4 regions of the Actinomadura sp. 21ATH genome follow, and region 2 is predicted to be linked to each of the others. Evidence: riboswitches for the same ligand, from Rfam matches in the RefSeq annotation. Region 2 holds a riboswitch; each other region holds the start of a gene.
The links. Region 2 has a riboswitch for cyclic di-AMP ahead of ACA361_RS07155 (hypothetical protein). Riboswitches for the same ligand answer to the same signal wherever they lie in the genome.

Region 1: another riboswitch for cyclic di-AMP. It lies ahead of ACA361_RS03780 (CHAP domain-containing protein); the one in region 2 lies ahead of ACA361_RS07155 (hypothetical protein).
Region 3: another riboswitch for cyclic di-AMP. It lies ahead of ACA361_RS29305 (coiled-coil domain-containing protein); the one in region 2 lies ahead of ACA361_RS07155 (hypothetical protein).
Region 4: another riboswitch for cyclic di-AMP. It lies ahead of ACA361_RS02060 (NlpC/P60 family protein); the one in region 2 lies ahead of ACA361_RS07155 (hypothetical protein).

What each region holds. Positions count from the first base shown of each region.
Region 1 is NZ_JBGNUR010000001.1:766,871-771,550, reverse strand. It holds gene ACA361_RS03795 (nitroreductase family protein) at 1-185, opposite strand, end outside; gene ACA361_RS03790 (TetR/AcrR family transcriptional regulator) at 399-1,052, shown strand; gene ACA361_RS03785 (hypothetical protein) at 1,205-1,384, opposite strand; cyclic di-AMP (ydaO/yuaA leader) riboswitch at 1,708-1,847, shown strand; gene ACA361_RS03780 (CHAP domain-containing protein) at 1,862-2,701, shown strand; gene ACA361_RS03775 (CDP-glycerol glycerophosphotransferase family protein) at 2,931-4,680, shown strand, end outside.
Region 2 is NZ_JBGNUR010000002.1:105,303-109,982, reverse strand. It holds gene ACA361_RS07165 (ArsR/SmtB family transcription factor) at 22-309, opposite strand; gene ACA361_RS07160 (arsenate reductase ArsC) at 413-820, shown strand; cyclic di-AMP (ydaO/yuaA leader) riboswitch at 1,170-1,331, shown strand; gene ACA361_RS07155 (hypothetical protein) at 1,341-1,988, shown strand; gene ACA361_RS07150 (TerD family protein) at 2,068-2,643, opposite strand; gene ACA361_RS07145 (serine hydrolase domain-containing protein) at 2,860-4,164, shown strand; gene ACA361_RS07140 (DUF1990 family protein) at 4,187-4,680, opposite strand, start outside.
Region 3 is NZ_JBGNUR010000012.1:134,607-139,286, forward strand. It holds gene ACA361_RS29300 (dihydrofolate reductase family protein) at 1-351, opposite strand, end outside; gene ACA361_RS29305 (coiled-coil domain-containing protein) at 874-1,815, opposite strand; cyclic di-AMP (ydaO/yuaA leader) riboswitch at 1,819-1,997, opposite strand; gene ACA361_RS29310 (S8 family peptidase) at 2,170-3,336, opposite strand; gene ACA361_RS29315 (serine/threonine protein kinase) at 3,507-4,680, opposite strand, start outside.
Region 4 is NZ_JBGNUR010000001.1:421,104-425,783, forward strand. It holds gene ACA361_RS02045 (hypothetical protein) at 1-40, opposite strand, end outside; gene ACA361_RS02050 (FHA domain-containing protein) at 68-460, shown strand; gene typA (translational GTPase TypA) at 529-2,382, opposite strand; cyclic di-AMP (ydaO/yuaA leader) riboswitch at 2,574-2,715, shown strand; gene ACA361_RS02060 (NlpC/P60 family protein) at 2,723-3,763, shown strand; gene ACA361_RS02065 ((deoxy)nucleoside triphosphate pyrophosphohydrolase) at 3,838-4,251, opposite strand; gene ACA361_RS02070 (Mut7-C RNAse domain-containing protein) at 4,275-4,680, opposite strand, start outside.

The sequences.
Region 1 (4,680 bases), on a different contig from region 2:
AGCGGCCCGATCCGGCCCTTCACCTCGGGGTCGTCCACCAGCAGGAACCGCCAGTCCTGGGCGTTCCCGCCGCTGGGCGCCCGCACGGCGGCGTCCATGATGCGGCGCTGGACCTCCAGCGGCACCGGGTCGGGGCGGACCCGGCGCATCGCGCGGGTGGTGTAGAGGGCCTCGTGCAGGTCCATCGGCGGCTCCGATCGGAGACTGGTGTCTAGACTAACGTCACGAACCAAGCAAGCGATAGGGCGAAGAATGATCTACCCGATGCATCCTCGCCCGCGGGCGGCGGGCCGGACAAGACCCCGCGCGCCCGCACGCCCGAGCCCGGCGCGCGAGGGGAACGGATGTGCGAGAAGATGGCGTCCGTCACCCGATCGGTCACCCCCGAAGGAGGCGCGTTGAGCGGCGATGCGCGGTTCACCGTGACCCGGACGCTGAGCAAGGAGCAGCAGGCCCGCCGGGAACGGCTGGTCGAGGCCGCCCGGCTGCTGGCGCTGGAGGGCGGCTACCCGGCCGTGACCATGCACGACGTGGCCGACCGCGCGGGTGTGGCGAGGGCCACGGTCTACCGCTACTTCGCCACCAAGGACCACCTGATCACCGAGGTGGCGGGCGCCTGGGTGCACCAGGTCACCGACGACGTCGAGGCCCTCGCGGTCGGCGACACCCCGATCGAGCGGCTCACCGCGCTGCTGGAGCGGATCATCCGGGTCGGGGCCGAGGAGATCCCGCTCACGTCGGCGATCGTCCAGGCCGTGACGTCCGAGGACTCGTCGGTCGAGGACGACCGGCTGGTGCTGTTCATGACCCTCCGCGACCGGCTGGCCGCCGCGATCGGCGACCCGGTGCCGGAGCGGGACCAGGTCGAGATCGTGATCGGCCATGTGCTGCTGGCCGCCCTGGTCAGCCTGACCTCGCTGCGGACCCCGGTGGACGAGGTCGTCGCCATGGTGACCACCGCCGGGCGGCTCGTCCTGGCCGGCGCCATCGCGGGCTCGGGCCCGGCCGCCGCGGGCGCGAGCGCCGGCGCCGAGCCCGCCGCCGCGACCTGACGCGCCGCTTTCCCGGGCGCGCGGGTGTGAGGCGGGTCTCAGAGCGTTCGTGACCCGGCCTTGGTGTGGCCTTTGTCGCTGGACCGGCGCCGAAGGCGCAGGTGAGGCGGGTGAAGCGGGCCTGGTGCCGCCGATTGGGCCGCTCGCCGACGCTACTTCCGGGCCGCCGGGCGGCGCACCGGGAGCGGGGCCCCTTCGGCCCGTACGGGGACCCGTTCGGCGAGGGTGCGGGCCAGCCGCAGGCCCCCGGCCACGCAGAGCGCGAGGGCCAGTACGGCCAGCCCCGCGAGGCCCAGCAGAGTGATCGCCAACAACCCCAGATCCGGCAGCATCGCCGCGTTCCCTCCCGGTGCGTACGGGTCGATCCGACACGAGAGTCCGAATCGTTCCCCGATGTCGGGAAGAGATGCGGGGGTCATGTGGTTTTGAACCTGTGTCCGCGTGCTTTGCACCGGATTTGCCACGAGCTAGAAGTTTGATACCTTCTGACCACCTCTGGGCGATGCACCCCATGCGTCGCCATTGGTAGGCGGGCCGAGCCGACCGGGCCGGATCCCGCCGACCGCGGTCGCGTGTGCGGACCATAGAACCCGCGCGAACCGTCCATCCATCTGATCGCAGTGCCGGTGGCCCCTGACGGCCGCCGGACCGCCGAGTCCGTTCCGCGCCGAAGACGGCGCCTGGAGCCGGGGACCCAACCATCTGGGGTGAATCGGTGCGCCTCCGCGCGCACCGTAGGGCGACTTCCACGTCCGAATCCGACAGCTAACCCGGTAGGCGGCCATGGAAGAAATCAGGAGACCCCTGCTGTGTCGTTCCGTATCTCTCCCGCTCTGCTCGCCGACCTTCGTGACCGCGCGAGCGAGCTGACCACCCAGACCCTCGCCCTGCGCGGCCGGGCCGCGGCCGGTGTGGCCGGCGGCGCCGCCCTGGGCGTGCTCGCCCTCGGCTCGGCCGTCGGCGCGGCCGCCTCCACCGGCGCCGCGGGCACCGAGGTCCAGACCGTCGCCGGCGTCGCCGGCGTCGGCAAGGGCGGCCACACCGCCGTCCAGCCCGAGCAGGTGAGCAGCCAGGCTCGGAAGGCCACCGGGACCGTCGCCGGCAAGGCCGCCGACGCCCAGAAGAAGGCCGGCTCGGCCAAGAAGGCCACCGCCAACGCCGGGTCCGCCACCGCCCGGGACGTGATCGCCCTCGCCAAGAAGCAGGTCGGGATCACCGAGGGCAAGGGCGGCCAGACCAAGTTCCACGACTGGTACGTGGGCACCGACAACGCCAAGCTGACCGCCGCGCGCGACGGCGGCAACGTCTCCAGCTACAACGGCGCCTCCTGGTGCAACATGTTCGTGTCCTGGGTCGGCGCGCAGACCGGCGTCAAGAACATGGGCTGGGACGCCTACACCGTCGAGCACGCCAAGTGGTTCAAGAAGACCGGCCGCTGGGGCCAGGAGGCCAAGCCCGGCTCCGTGGTGTTCTTCTCCTGGAACGGCGGCGGCATCAACTCGATCGAGCACGTCGGCCTGGTCGTCAAGGACAACGGCGACGGCACCGTCGACACCGTCGAGGGCAACACCGGCAACGCCGTGAAGGAGAAGACGCGGCAGAAGTCGCAGATCGTCGGCTACGGCTACCCCGACTACCGGAAGAGCTGAGCCTCTCCGGCAACCGAGCCGCTCCGGAAACGCTGAGCCACTCCGGAAAACCCCTGGTCCGAGGGCGTCCGCACCTGGTGCGGGCGCCCTCGGCGCGTTCACCGGCCGCCCGAGCTTTCCGGGACAGAACGCGAGAATCCGTGAATATTGACGTCCGCTTGATCCCGAGTCGACCCGGTGATGGACCTGGCTGGAAATCACTGTCCCGGAGCGTGCGAAAGGGGATGGGATGCGGGTCCGGCCGGACGTCAGTGTCGTCGTGATCGCCTACAACGACGCCGGACGGCTGCCGCGCGCCGTCCGCTCGGCCCTCGGCCAGACGCTCGGCGGCGTCGAGGTGGTGATCGTCGACGACGCCAGCACCGACGGGACGGGCGAGGCCGCCGACCGGTTCGCGGCGGCGCACCCGGGCCGGGTCCGGGCCGTCCACCTGCCGGAGAACTCCGGCGGCTGCGGCCGCCCCCGCAACACCGGCGTGGAGCTGGCCCGCGGGGACCGGGTGATGTTCCTCGACAGCGACGACGTCCTGGACCGGCACGCCTGCCTCACCATGGTCGCCGCCGCCGAGGAGACCGGCGCCGACCTGGTCTCGGGCCTGTGCGTCCGCTCCCACCTGGGCCCGAAGGCCCGCGAGACGCCCTGGTACCCGCGGCTCTACCGGCGCCGGGCCGTCCACGACTCCGTCCTGGACCATCCCGACCTGCTCTACGACACGCTCTCGACCAACAAGTGCTACCGGCGGGACTTCCTGCTGGACCGCGGGCTCCGCTTCGTCGAGGACCTGCACTACGAGGACCTGCTGTTCTCGGCCGAGGCGTACCTGGCCGCGGACCGGATCGCGGTCGTCCCGCACCGCGTCTACACCTGGTACGTGGAGGCGCGCGCCGACCGGCCGTCGATCTCCAACCGCCGCCGGGAGCTGCGCAACCTCGCCGACCGGCTGGAGGTCCACCGCCGCATCGACCGGGTGTTCCGGGCGCACGGGGCGGCGGACCTCAAGGCGGCCAAGGACGCCAAGTTCGTCAACCACGACCTGCTCCTCTACCTCTACGACCTGCGATCCCGCGACGAGGACTACCGGCGGCGGTTCCTGGAGCTGGCCCGGCCGTACGTCGCCGACCTGGACCCGGGGGCACTGGCGGCCTCCAACCGGCTGCCCGCCATCGCCGCGTACATGGTCGGCCGCGGCGATCTTGAGGGCGCGATCGCCGCCGCCGAGTTCGCCCGCAAGAAGATCCCGGAGCTGCGCGCCGAGCTGGTGGAGCGGGAGGGCCGCGTCTACTGGGGGGAGCGGCACCTGCGGGACGGCCAGGGCCGGGAGATCCTCGACGTCACCGCGCTCGGCATCCACGCCCGCCCGCTGACCGAGCTGCGGCCCGCGACCACCGCGGTCGCGCTGCGCCGCGCCGGCCGCCGCGCGCGGCTGTCCGGCCTGGTCGCCAACCCGCTCGGCCGGATCCCCGCCGGCGCCCGGCTGCGCGGCGAGGTGGAGCTGCGGGACCGGCGGCATCCCCGCCGGACCGTGCGGTTCCCGGCGGAGTTCGCGCATCGCGGCGACACGATCGAGTGGCGGGCCGCGCTCGACACCGCCCGCCGGGTCCGGCCGGTCGGGCTCGTCGACCCGCTGTGGGACGCCCGGCTGATCATGCGGGTGGACGGCGACCGGCTCGTCCTGCGGATCGGCGTGGAGGGCGGGCACGCGGGAGCGGGAGTGGGCTCGGGGGTGACGGGCGTGCGGCTGCCGGTGCGGCCGCGGCTCACCCGGCTCGCCGGCACCCGGCTGAGGTCGTACGAGACGGAGGGCGGCAACCTGTCGTTCGTCCTGGAGGGCGGCGGGCTGCTTACCGTCCCGTTCAAGGCGGCGGTCCGCGCCCTGCGCCACAGCACCGCCTTCCGGCGGGCCTGGCAGGGCCTGCGCCGTACGGAACGGTCCGCGCGCTCGCTGAAGGCGGCGCTGCGGCGCCGGCTCACCGCCGGCA
Region 2 (4,680 bases):
CGGGCACGGAACGGGACGCGGTCACGGGCAGGGCCTCTTCCGGGAGTCGTCGAGCGTGGTGCGGGCGGCGCGCGCCAGACCGTGCAGCCGCTCGGCGAGCGCCTCCAGCGGTTCGGCGCGCAGCCGGTAGTAGGTGAAGCGGCCGCACGGCTCGGTCTCCACCAGCCCGGCCTCGCGCAGCACGCGCAGATGGTTGCTGATGTTGGTCTGCTTGGCGCCGGTCTCCTCGACCAGGTGGCAGGTGCACAGCGCCTCTCCGGCCAGCAGGGACACGATGCGCGCCCGGAGCGGATCCGCCAGCAGGCGCATCACATCAGGGTCGACTGATGTCATCATGCGCTGATACGTTACCAGGGTGGTTCGCACGGGTCGGAGCGCGCCCGCGGCTCCTCGACGCAGCCAGGGAGATGTCATGTCCGCCAAGCCGAGCGTCCTGTTCGTCTGCGTGCACAACGCGGGCCGTTCCCAGATGGCCGCCGCGTACCTCGCCCATCTGGCGGGCGGCGCCGTCGAGGTCCGCTCGGCGGGCTCGGCGCCCGCGGACTCCGTCAACCCCGCCGTCGTCGAGGCCATGCGCGAAGAGGGCATCGACATCACCGCCCAGAGGCCCAAGATCCTCACGGCCGACGCCGTCCAGGCCAGCGACGTCTGCGTCACCATGGGCTGCGGCGACGTCTGCCCGGTCTTCCCCGGCAAGCGCTACCTGGACTGGCGGCTCGACGATCCCGCCGGCCAGGGCGTCGAGGCGGTCCGCCCGATCCGCGACGAGATCCGCCGCCGCGTCGAGAGGCTCATCGCCGAGCTGCCGATCGCCAGGTGACCGCGGCCCGGCGGTGTGGCGGGCCGTGCCATGCCGGGCGGGCCGTAGTGTACCCCTCTGAGCTGGGGCGATGATGATTTTGGGGGCGTTTGCCTTCTTTTGGTGGTTGCACTAGCTTGTCGTCCACCAATGCGCCCCCCAGGCGCTTTGTCCCCCCTGCCGCGCCCGGTCTCTCCGAGACCTAGTAGTCAGGCCCTTCCCATGCGCACGCCGCGGCGTGCGGGGCCGAGTGCGCCGGCAGCCGCTCTCAGAGCACGCGGTCCTCGCATGGCCGCATGACCCATACAGCGCCGCTCTTTCGCGCACGGGACACCGGGTCCCGTGGACGGGCGCCCCGCGCCCAAGGATCGCAGCGGCAACGCCGAGTCCGCCGTCATGGCGGAGCCGGGGATCCACCGTGCGCGCGACCTCGACGGTCCGCGCAGGGGTGAATCGGCCCGTTCCAGAGCCGTAGGGCGACTTCCACGTCCGAACCCGTCAGCTAACCCGGTAGGCGTCCTGGAAGCCAAGGAGTCTCCCCTTGCAAGGCAAGCACAGCAAGAAGCGCGGCCCCCTGGGCCTGTCCCGCGGCACCGCCGGCGTGCTGGCCGGCCTCGCCGTGGCCGGCGTGGCGGCGACGACCGTGCAGGCGTCGGCCGGATCGTCCGACCCCGGCGGTGGCGAGAGGGCCGCCGCGGTCGCGACCCTCTCCGCGAAGAAGCAGCCCGCCGGGAAGGAGGCCGGGAAGGAGGCCGGGAAGAAGGCGGGCGAGGCCCGCGACGAACGTTCCGAGGTGATCGCCCGCGCCAGGACCTGGCGCCCGCACACCGACCGGAGGATCCCGTACAGCCAGAGCGACTACCACGACGGCTACCGGACCGACTGCTCCGGCTACGTCGCGATGGCGCTCGACCTGCCCAAGCCGGGCCCGAACACGGTGGGCCTCACCTCGTCGAGGTACACCGAGCGCATCAAGATGTCCGAGCTGAAGAAGGGCGACCTCGTCATGGACGCCGAGGGCACCAACACGACCCGGCACGTCGTCATCTTCGAGAAGTGGGCCGACGAGGACCGCACCTCCTACTGGGCCTACGAGCAGCGCGGCCGGTACGGCACCGACCACCGGACGCGCGACTACGGCCTGGACTCCGGCAGCGAGTACAAGGCGTACCGCCCGAAGAAGCTGTGAGCGGACGACGGTGAGCGGACGCCCCGCCGGAACACCCGGCGGGGCGTCCGCCCCCGCGCGCGAACCTCGGGGCGGCCCGTCACCGCGTTCTGGCGGTCTCCGTCCGGCCTCCGTACCGGTCGGTGATGCCGTCCAGGCCGGTGGTGAACCCCTGCCCCAGGGCCCGGAACCGCCAGCTCCGGTCGCGGTGGTAGATCTCGGCGAAGAGCATCGCGGTCTCGGTGGAGGCGTCCTGGTCGAGTTCGTACCGGGCCAGCTCGTCGTGGGCGGTCAGGCGGACGTGGGCGCCGAGCACGTCGCCGAACGTTCCGGGACGGCCGTCGGCGCCGACGACGGTGGCGGCCAGGTACACCCGTGCCGCGGTGTCGAGCGCCGCGAGATCGACGCCGATGCGCGCGGCGCCGGTGCTCTCGGGCTCGTCGCCGTTCCGCAGGTAGCGGATCCCGCCGTCCGGGAGTGCCGGTGCGCCGGCGTGGACCAGGAGTCCGGCGGCGGTGGCCGTCTCCTGAGTGCCCACCACGAGGGCGCAGGGATCGATCCGCCAGTGCGCGAACGCGGGTTCGCGGCGGCGTCCGAAGGCGACCAGTAAGGGCACCGGGGCGGCGGCCGCGTCCGGTATCGGAACGCTGCCGCCCTTGGACAGGTGATGGGTCATCGGGCTCCTCGGCCGGGGACGGACCGTCTCTCGATCGCTGCCCGGCGTCCCGGGCAAGTCCTACAGTCCCCGCCTTCTCGCGCACGGCAAGTCGCGGGACGCGGGGACCGTGCGCCGACCGCGGCGCCGCCCGCCCGGGCGCCACCGGCCGTATCGACGGCGGGACCCAAGATCGGTATATTTCGCGTCTTCGCGGTAAACGATCAAGGGGGCAGGGTGTCGTACAAGCGGCCGAGTCGGCGAGAATTCGGCAGGCTGGCGGGGCTGGCGGCGGTGGGAACGGCGACGCCGGCGCTGCTGTCAGGATGCGCTTCCGCCGCCGGCACGGCGGTCAGGACGGGTGCCGCCGCCCGTACCTGGAAGGTCACCGGGACGGCGGGCAGCGGCCTGAGCGGCTTCGACGCGGCCGTCAAGAAGCTCATGCAGGACCGCAACATCCCCGGCGGGTCCCTGGCCGTGACCTACAAGGGCAGGCTCGTGCTGGCGCGCGGCTACAGCTGGAGCGACGACGCCGCGCTCAGCGTCCAGCCGACCTCGCTGTTCCGGCTGGCCAGCCTCAGCAAGGCCATCACCGCGACGGCCGTGACACGACTCGTCCAGGACGGCAGGCTCAGCCTGTCCGCCCCGGTCACCGAGCTGCTCGACCTGGCGCCGCCGGCCGGCAAGACCGCCGACCCGCGGCTGTCGCAGGTCACCGTGCGCCGCCTCCTGCAGCACCTGGGCGGCTGGGACCGCGACGTCTCCGGCGACTTCACCCACCGCGACCGGGACGTCGCCGCCGCCCTGGGCGCCTCGCTGCCGATCAGCCGGGCGGACATGATGCGCTACGGGACGGGCCTGCGACTAGACCACGACCCCGGCAGCACCTACGCCTACAGCAACTACGGCTACCTGCTGCTCGGCGAGATCGTCGCCAAGGTGTCGGGCACCACCTACGCCGACTACGTGCAGCGCAACGTCTTCGCCCCCGTCGGGATCAGGCGCGCGCGGCCCGGCCGGTCGCTGCGCGCCGACGCCGCCGCGGGGGAGGTGCCGTACTTCTCCCAGTACACGGGCAAGTCGGTCTTCGACGCCGCCGGGACCACCGTTCCCGGCCCGTACGGGACGTTCAACCTGGAGAACCGCACCGCGATGGGCGGCTGGCTGGCCTCGGCCGTCGACTACGCCCGCTTCAGCACCATCCTGGACGGGACGACCGGCGTGCTGAGCAAGGCTTCCGTGGAGCAGGTGTTCGCCAAGCCCGAGACCGGCCTGAACTCCGGCGGTTCCTACTACGGCTTCGGCTGGTTCGTCCGGGACGTCACCGGCGGCCGCAACACCTGGCACGACGGCTCGCTGACCGGAAGCAGCACCATCGTGACCCGCCGCTACGACGGCGTGAGCTGGGCCCTGCTGTTCGACCAGCGGGACGACCCCTCCGGCCTGACCTACGGCTACAGCGACTTCAGCGCGCCCCTCCACACCGTCGCCAACGCCATCGGCACCTGGCCCACCACCGACCTGTTCTCCAAGTACCTCTGAGGGGACCTCTGAGGACGCCGGATCATCCGGACCTCTCGCCGGCGGCCTGCCGGCGGGTGCTGAGCGCGGCTCTCGTCAGCGCCTCCATCCGCCGGCACGCTCGCCGGTAGAACCTGATCTGCGTGATCCGGCCGAAGACGACGAAGCCGAGCCGCACGACGGGGTTCGGGATGGACGCCCGCTGCGAGTAGGCGTGGACGTGGAACTCGACCTCCCCGGTGTCGAGCCACTTGCGCACCTCCTGGTCCATCTGGCCGCGTTCGAGGTGCCCTTCCAGCGTCCGGTAGTTCCATCCCCATACGCGCACCCGGCGCCCGTCCTGCTCGACGACCCGGTCGACGACGTCTCCGACGCGGAGGCCGAGGTAGAAGCGCAGCCCGTAGAACCGGCCTTCGAGCAGCATGTTCCGGCCCGGCTCCGGCGGTCCCGACCGGCAGATCTCCCGGATGATGCCGGGATCGGCGTACTCGTAGTCGCGTACCAGGTGGCAGGCGGTCTCCCAGCTTCCTCCCGCGA
Region 3 (4,680 bases), on a different contig from region 2:
GGCGACGTCACCGGAGATGACGGTCGTGTCCGCCCACCGCGGCTCGGTGATGGTGTTCGACGCCACGTACTTGGGCCGCCCGTTCAGCGCCGTCGAGATCGGGTTGTCGCCCTCGTTCGACCCCCACGTGCCGGTCCCCCAGGAGGCGGCGAAGATGTCGTACGTCCGCCGCCCGAACAGGAACGCGCCGGCGCGCTGGAACACCTGGCCGAGGTACGCCTCACCTTCGTGGTCGAACAGCGGCAGCGCCCAGCCGCCGCGCTCGAACCCGTCCCCGCGGTCCTCCTCGGCCCCTCCGAGCCCCTGCATCACACCATCGACGGAGACGTGCGTGACGGTCGTCAGTCTCATGTCGCAGATCCCTTCCCGCTGAGTTCGTCGCTCTCACCTCCGCTACGAACGAGGAACCCCCGATCCGACACCCCCGCCAGGATTTTCCGCGAGACTTTTCTCGATCGTGCCGGACACGCGAGAGAACGGAACACGAGGGAGACCAAGGTGGACGCGGACCTGAGGCCATGGGTCGTCTCAACCGACCCGGAGATCATCGATCGCTTGTTGCAACGATGGAGGCGGCTCGGCCCCCGAGAGAGCTTGGAGGATTACGCTCACGAGCTCGGCTGCCGTCCGAACGCGGAACTGGGGCAGGTCAACTCGATCTTCGTTCTGACGACCCCCGAAGGGGAGCGGTACCCCGTCTGGGAACCTGGCCCGAACCGGCGTCCGAAGCAGTCCCCGGTCGACTGATCGGCGGCGCCTACGAACGCGGGGCTTCCGCCTCAGGGACGTTCGTGCGCTGAGATGTTGGGTGGAAAGAGATCGGGGGCGTGTGCGCCCCCGATTCGGCCTCTCAGGAGATTTCGTGGTCCGCGGCTAGAAGACCGAAATGTGGACGTGGTCGTAGTGGTTGGCCGTGATGCCGCCGCGGTTCTCCATCATGCGCCAGCCGGGGCTGCGCATGTCGTAGATGCGCTGGCGCCAGATGACGTACTTGATGCCGAGCCGGTTGGCGTTGGCGACCGCGTAGTTGGCGGTGCGGTCGCCCTGGGAGCGGCCGCTGGCGGACGGTGAGGAGCCGCCGGTGCTCACCATGAAGTCGCAGGCGTGGCCGGTGCCGTGGTCCTGCGGGTCGCCGGTGCTGCGGACGCAGCCGATGGTCGGGAACGGGCCGAACTCGATGTCCAGGGTGTTCTTGACCTTGAGCATCCGGGGCGTGACGCCGCCCATGCCCACGCTCGGGGACTCGGGCTTGTACTTCTTGACCAGTGCCTGGATCTTGGTCTTCTGGCCGAGGAGGTCCCTGATCTCCTTCTGCAGGCCCTTGATCTTGGCCTCGTACTCCTTGCGGGCCTTCTCCTGCTCGTTCACCAGTTTCTGGATCTGCTGGACCTTGTTGGACTGGTTCAGCGCGACGTGGCTCGCCAGGCTCATGTTGCTGAGCGCGTTGGACGGGTCGTCGGCGGCCAGCACGGTGACGCTGGGGTCGGCGCCGCCGCTCATGTACTGGTTGGCCGCGAGCTGGGCCACCAGGCCGCGGGCGACCTGGAGGTCGGCCTGGAGGTCCCTGGCCTTCTCCTGGGCCTTCTTGACGCCGTACTGGGCGTCCTTCAGCTTGGCCAGGTCGCCGCCGTACGCCTTCTCCAGTTGCGCGATCTGCCTGTTGTACTTGCTGATGCGTCCGGAGTCGCCGGGGTCGGCATGGGCCGCGGGCACGGTGCCCGCGGTCAGCGGCAGGGCACCGGCGAGCGCCGCGAGTGCCAAGGCGGGGCGCCGCAGCCGAGCGTGCCACCGGCGGGTGGAGTTGGGGGTCTCCACGTCCTCTCCTCTCCTCGATCGCCTACCGGGTTAGCTGACGGGTTCGGGCCGGGAGCAGCCCTATCACCGTCCGCTGGGGGCGGGCGGTGAATTCACCCCGGCCGGCGGCCGGGCGCGAAGCCCGGACCCGCCGGCGTATGGGTCCCCGGTTCCCGGGCGGGGGGACGCGCCGGGATTAGGCCGGTCCGGCCGGCCCGCCCCGGGGGTCAGGGCGAGTCACCGACCGAACAATAACGAACTGTTCGGAACCATCCGGATCCTCGCCAAGATTAAACGGTGCGAACAGTGGAATGGTTCATCCGCCCACCGGGCCCGGCCCCCCGCTGGGAGCCGGGCCATCTTACGTGACGCGACTCACAGACCCGACTTGTAGAGGAGCCGGTTGGGCGTTCCGCTCCCAAGTCGACCGATTTGTCCCTTTGTCGAGTTGTCGTTCAGCCATTTCTGCACCTGCGGGAAAGTGGCGGTCTTCTTCCCGGCCAGGTACAGGGCCGCGACCCCGGCGACGTGCGGCGCCGCCATCGACGTGCCGCTCACCGTGGCCTTGCCGCCGCCCGGCCAGGTCGAGGTGATCCCGTAGCCCGGCGCCAGGATGTCGAGGCACTTGCCGTAGTTCGACCAGGTGGCCCGGTTGTCGTGGACCGTCGTCGCGCCGACCGCCATGACCCAGCCCGCGCTGGCCGGGGACGTCTTGCAGGCGTCCTGGCCCTCGTTGCCGGCCGCGACCGTGGTGAAGACGCCGGACCGGGACAGCTTCTCCAACGCCGCGTTCATCGCCGCGGACTTGCCGCCGCCGATCGACAGGTTCGCGACGGCGGGCTTGGCCGCGTTCTTCTGCAGCCACTCGATGGCGGCGACGATCGTCGACACGTACCCGTAGCCGTCGGCGTCCAGCACGCGCAGGCCGCGCAGCCTGACGTTCTTGGCCACGCCGTACGTCGCGGAGCCGATCGTCCCGGCCACGTGCGTCCCGTGGCCGTTGCGGTCCCAGCCGTCGCCGTTGAACTCGGGGCCGACCCACACCATCGAGGCGCGGCCGCCGAACTGGGGGTGGGTGTGGGCGAGGCCGGAGTCGATGACGTACGCGTTGACGCCCGTACCGGTCGACTTGTACGTGTACGTCTTCGACAGCGTCTTCTTGCGCTGGTCGATCCGGTCCAGGCCCCACACCGGGTTCTTCTGCGTGGCCGACGCCCGGACGAGCTGGTCCTGCTCGATCGCGGCCACCGCGGGGTCGCGGCGCAGCCGGTCCAGCTGGGACGGGTCCAGCTTGGCGGCGAAGCCGTTCAGGACGCGGTCGTACCGCTGCACCTTCGCGGCCTTGACCCGGGCGGCCGGGCCGGCCGGGGACGAACCCGGCTTCACGGTGACGATGTACCGGCCGGGGGCCGGGGTGCCCTGCGCCGCGACCACCGGGACGGGCGGCGCCTGGGGGGTTGCGGCGAAGGCGGGCAGGGTGGCGGCGGTACCGGCCGAGGCGACCGCGCCGATGATGAGCACCCTTCGGGGGAAAGTCCGCAAGAGCTCTCCTTCTCTCACGCGGGGACCGCGCACGGCGCCCGCGGCCGGGGTCGAGGCGACCCCGGGCGGAGGTACTTTATTGGATCTCTGCTGGATATGGCCGTTAAATCCGGCATTTCGGCTACGCCGACCGGTTGAGGTCACTAAGGGACGCGTGTCCCGGCCGCGCCTCAGTCGCGGCTGAGCTTGCCCTGGTAGCCCACCTCGGCGCTGCCCGGCGCCGACCACGCGTACTGCAGCGACCCGTCCGGCTGCCGGCTCACCAGCACGTCACCGGCGGTGCAGGGCTTGGCGATGGTCAGCGACATGTGCAGCTGGCGGTTGGTCCCGCGGGCGAACGCGAGCGTTCCGGTGCAGCCGTTCCGCGGGTACACCGCGCGCCCCGCCTTCGTGCCCTTCTCGAACGTCACCTCGACCGGGAACGAGGCGCCCCGCCCGCTGTTGACCAGCGTGCCCTTCCACGTCCCGGCGAACGCCTCGGGAACGGCCGTGACCGGCGTGTCGTCGATCCCGTCGGCCTTCCCGGCGGGCGCGCCGTCGTCGTCCCCGCGCATCTGCGGCAGGAGCACCAGGCCGATGATCGCGACGCCGACCAGCACCCCGATGGTGAGCGACAGCGCCACCCCGAGCAGGTGGTTGCCGGGCCGCGGCAGCCGCGCCAGCAGCCCGGCGAAGCCGCTCTCGCCGCCCGCGGGGGGCAGCGAAAGGATCGCGGTGGAGGAGCGCTCGTCCTCCCTGTCCGGCTCGCCCCGCCCGCCCATCCCCGGGATCAGGTGCGGCGTCGGCTCGGTACGGTCCGCCGGGTCCGGCAGGGGAGCGGCGGCCAGCGGCGGCATCGCCTGGGTGGCCGGATCGTGGTCGAACGCGGTGTCCTCGACGCGCGGCGTGTCGACCCGGGTGAGGTCGGACGGCTCCTGCGGCGGCCACTCGTTCCGCGGTCCGAGGACCGCCGGGGAGGCGGGCGCCCCGAAGCTCGCGGGCGGCGACGCGGCCGGCACCGGCTCGGCCGCGGCCACGGACGGCGCGGCGGGGGCGGGCTCGGGCAGAGGCTCGGGCCGGGGCGGGAGCGGCGGCGCCGGGGCGGCCGCGGCGGGTGCGGCGGCCGCCGAGGAACCGGCGAGCGCGCGGCCCTCGGCGACCAGCGACTCCGGCATCCGGTCGGCGAGCGGGCCCGCGCCGTCCAGGAGCCGGCCGAGCAGCTCGGCCGCGGTGGGCCGCTTGGCGGGCTCCTTGGAGAGCGCGTCCGCGACGATCCCGCGCAGGTAGAACGGCAGCGCCGTGATGTCCGGATCGTCGTACATGATCCGCTGCATGACCTCCGACGGCGAGCCCTCGCCGAACGGC
Region 4 (4,680 bases), on a different contig from region 2:
CGAGGCCACCCTGCTCCCGCAGGACCAGCAAGGGCAGCACCGTCCGGGTCCCGACAGCACGGGCCTGATGTGCCCCTACTGCGAGGCCGTGCTGAGCAACCCGAGCGCCGCGCAGTGCGACTCCTGCCTGCGGCCGCTGCCGCAGCAGGGCACGCCGGTGCTGCGGGTCCTGTTCCCCACGGGCGAGCTCAAGGTCTCGGTCGGCCAGCACCTGGTCCTGGGCCGGGACGCGGGCCAGTCGCCGGTGGCGGCCACGTTCACGCAGTACGACAACGTGTCGCGGCGCCACTCGACCGTCTGGCTCGACCCGTCCGGGACGGCCTGGGTCCGCGACGAGGGCTCCACCAACGGCACCTTCGTCAACGGCGAGCGCCTCCCGCGCGGCGTCGAGGCCCCCCTCCGCGACGGCGACCAGCTCCGCCTGGCCGCCGACGTGACCGGCACCGTCCAGCTGAAGTAAGCGGCAGCACCGCAGAAAGCCCGAGGGCCGCTCCGTACGACGGAGCGGCCCTCGGGCTTTCCAGGGCGTCAGCTCGCGCGCTTGGCGCGGGCGCGGGTGCGCTCGCGCTCCTTGGCGTCCAGGACGACCTTGCGGAGCCGTACGGCGGTCGGGGTGACCTCGACGCACTCGTCCTCGCGGACGAACTCCAGGGCCTCCTCAAGGGTGAGCAGGCGGGGCGGGGTGAGGGTCTCGGTGCTCTCGGCCGTGGAGGAGCGGATGTTGGTCTTCTGCTTCTCCTTGCAGATGTTGACGTCCATGTCGTCGGAGCGCGAGTTCTCGCCGACGATCATGCCCTCGTACACCTGCGTGGTGGGGCCGACGAAGAAGGTCCCGCGCTCCTGGAGGTTGGTGATCGCGTACGCGGTGGCGGCGCCGGTGCGGTCGGCGACCAGGGACCCGGACGGGCGGGTGCGCAGCTCGCCGAACCAGGGCTCGTAGCCCTCGAAGACGTGGTGCGCCATCCCGGTGCCGCGGGTCTCGGTGAGGAACTCGGTGCGGAAGCCGATCAGGCCGCGGGCGGGGACCAGGAACTCCATCCGGATCCAGCCGGTGCCGTGGTTGGTCATGTGCTCCATGCGGCCCTTGCGGACGGCCATGAGCTGCGTGACCGCGCCGAGGTGCTCCTCGGGGAGGTCGACGGTGAGCCGCTCGACGGGCTCGTGCTTCTTGCCGTCGATCTCGCGGGCGACGACCTGCGGCTTGCCGACGGTGAGCTCGTAGCCCTCGCGGCGCATGTTCTCGACGAGGATGGCCAGCGCCAGCTCGCCGCGGCCCTGGACCTCCCAGGCGTCGGGACGCTCGGTGGGCAGCACCCGGATCGAGACGTTGCCGATCAGCTCGCGGTCCAGGCGGTCCTTGACCAGCCGGGCGGTGACCTTGGTGCCCTTCTCGCGGCCGGCGAGCGGGCTGGTGTTGGTGCCGATCGTCATCGAGATCGCCGGCTCGTCCACCGTGATCAGCGGCAGCGGGCGCGGGTCGTCGGGGTCGGCGAGGGTCTCGCCGATCATGATGTCGTCGATGCCGGCCAGCGCGATGATGTCGCCGGGCCCGGCCTCGTCGGCGGGCTTGCGGGTGAGCGCCTCGGTCATCATCAGCTCGCTGATCCGGACGCGCTCGACGCTGCCGTCGCGCTTGCACCAGGCGACGGACTGGCCCTTCTTGATGACTCCCGAGTGCACCCGGCAGAGCGCGATCCGGCCGAGGTAGCTGGAGGCGTCCAGGTTGGTGACGTGCGCCTGGAGCGGGGCGTCGGGGTCGTACGAGGGGGCCGGGATCGTCTGCTTGATGATGTCGAACAGCGGCTCGAGGTCCTCGCTGTCGGGCATCCCGCCGTTCTCGGGCTTGGCGAGGGACGCGCGGCCGGCCCGGCCGGAGGCGTAGACGATCGGGAAGTCGATCTGGTCCTCTTCGGCGTCGAGGTCCATGAACAGCTCGTACGTCTCGTCGACGACCTCGTCGATGCGGGCGTCCGGCCGGTCGGTCTTGTTGACCACGAGGATCACCGGCAGCTTCGCGGCCAGCGCCTTGCGCAGCACGAACCGGGTCTGCGGGAGCGGGCCCTCGCTGGCGTCCACCAGGAGCACGACGCCGTCGACCATGGACAGGCCGCGCTCGACCTCGCCGCCGAAGTCGGCGTGGCCGGGCGTGTCGATGATGTTGATCGTCATCCCGGCGTGCCGGACGGCGGTGTTCTTGGCCAGGATCGTGATGCCCTTCTCACGCTCCAGGTCGCCGGAGTCCATGACGCGGTCGTCCACGTCCTGGTTGTCGCGGAACGCCCCGGACTGCCAGAGCATGGCGTCGACCAGCGTCGTCTTCCCGTGGTCGACGTGGGCGACGATCGCGACGTTCCGGAGGTCGTCACGCGTGGAGATGGGCATGCGGTCTCGCCTTGGGTGAGAGTGTGGGGTTCCGCCGCAGACTGCGACTCTTTCGATTCTACTGGCCGTACAACGTCGACGGCCCGCTCCCGTCTTCCCGAGCGCCGCACATCTTGCTATTTGGCCAACTTTGCCCGGACTTTGTACTCTCCCGTAATCCGGTCGTTCCGAGTCCCGCCCCCCGGGACGACGGCCGGACACCGCCGAATCCCCCTCGGGGGAACCGGGGACCCAGGCCCCCTGGGGTGAATCGGCGCGCACTCCCGCGCGCCGTAGGGCGACTCCTGGCCCGAACCCGTCAGCTAACCCGGTAGGCGGCCAAGGAGAGGAGTTCACCGGTTTGTCACCGGCTCGCGAACGGCGCGGCTTCGCCGTGCCCTCCCTCACCGCTGCCTCGATCGTCGCGTTCGGCGCGCTGACCCCGATCGCCGCGGAGGCCGCCGTGCACCCGGCGGCCGCGCCCACGCTCGCGCCCCCGGCCGTACGGGCCGCTGCCACCCCCGCCGCGCAGCCCAAGCCGTCCGAGAGCGAGCTGCGCAAGCGCCTGGACGCGCTGAACACCGAGGCCGAGAGGCTGACCGAGGCGTACAACAAGACCCGCGTCGACCTGAAGGCCGCGCAGCGGGCCGAGCGGACCGCCGCCCAGACCGCCGCGCGCCTCCAGCAGCAGGCCGCGCCCGCCCGCGAGGAGCTGGGCCGGCTCGCCGCCGCCAACTACATGGCGGGCGGCTCGGACATGTTCTACGGCGCCGGCACCGACACCTCCGGGCTGTCGGCCTCCGCGTACCTGGCGCAGAGCCGCGCCGCCGCCGTGAACCGCCTCCAGGCGCAGATCGACCAGGCCACCCGGGCGCAGAACGCCGCCAGGGCCGAGACCGCCAAGGTCCAGCAGGCCGCGACCAAGGCCGCGCAGGCCCGCGAGACGGCCCGTTCCAAGGTCGCCGAGGTCGTCAGGCAGCTGGACAAGCTGACCACCACCCGGGTCAGGGACCCCAAGACCGGGCTCAAGGCCACCGTGAAGGGCTCCGACCTGCCCGCCAAGATGGCCCGCAAGGCGCTCACCAAGATCGGCAGCCCGTACGTGTGGGCCGCCGCGGGACCGAACAGCTTCGACTGCTCCGGCCTGGTGGTCTGGGCGTACGGGAAGGTCGGCAAGCCCGGCCTCCCCCACTACACCGGCGCCCTGTACGGCGAGGGCCGGAAGGTGAGCAGGGGCGAGCTGCGGTCCGGCGACCTGGTCTACTTCGGCTCCAGCCTGCACCACATGGGGATCTACCTCAGCGACGGCAAGTACCTGCACGCCCCGCAGACCGGCGATGTGGTGAAGATCTCGAAGATGTCGGACCGCTCCGACTACGCGGGCGCCAACCGGATCTCCTGAGACCGGCCGGCGGGCCGGCGCGGGCCCGCCGGTCCACCCGCGCCCCGCCGGCAGCCGGCCGCCCGTACGCGGCCTCAGCCGCTCAGGTGCGGCCGTACGGCCTCGACGATGGGCAGGTCCGCGGGGAGCCACGCCACGTCGTACAGCTCCGCCGGGCCCAGCCACCGCAGCGCGAGGTGCTCCAGCGCGCGCGCCTCGCCCTCGACGATCGCGGCGGTCCACACCCGCAGCACGCCGCCCAGGACCAGCGGCCAGTCGCCGCCGATCCGCTCGGCCAGGGCGATCTTGACGCCCAGCTCCTCGTGGCACTCGCGGACGAGGGCGTCCTCGTCCGTCTCGCCGGGATCGACCTTGCCGCCGGGAAACTCCCAGCCGCCGGCCAGCGCCGGCGGCTCGGCCCGCTGCGCGGCCAGCAGCCGTCCCCCGGAAATGATCGCCGCGCCCACCACTACGTTGATCGTGACCAGCCCCTCTCTGCCCGGCATCATGCCGGACGGGCGGGCCGGGCGTCTCAGGAGGCCGCGCTGCGCGCCGATCCGGCGGCCGGGCCGGGCGCGGAACCGGGCGCAGAGCCGGCCGCCCGCGCCGCCGCCACCACGGCCGTCGCGTCCTCGACGATCCGCTCCAGATGGCCGCCGTGCGCGCCGCGCCAGTAGACCTGGCCGCAGTCGGTGCAGCGCCCGTACACGTCGTAGCTGCGGCGGGTGCCGTCGGCCAGCTGCCGCTCGACCTCCTCCTTGTCCACCGCGGCCAGCACGCCGTTGCAGGCGGTGCAGCGGGTCCACGGCGACAGCTCGGGCGCGAAGCGCTCCAGCAGGTCGCGCAGCTGGTCGTCGGGGCGCGAGCCGCGCGCGTACGCGCCGAACCACAGCGCCCGGCGCCGCAGCAGCCCGCGGTCCTGCGTCAGCAGCACCCGG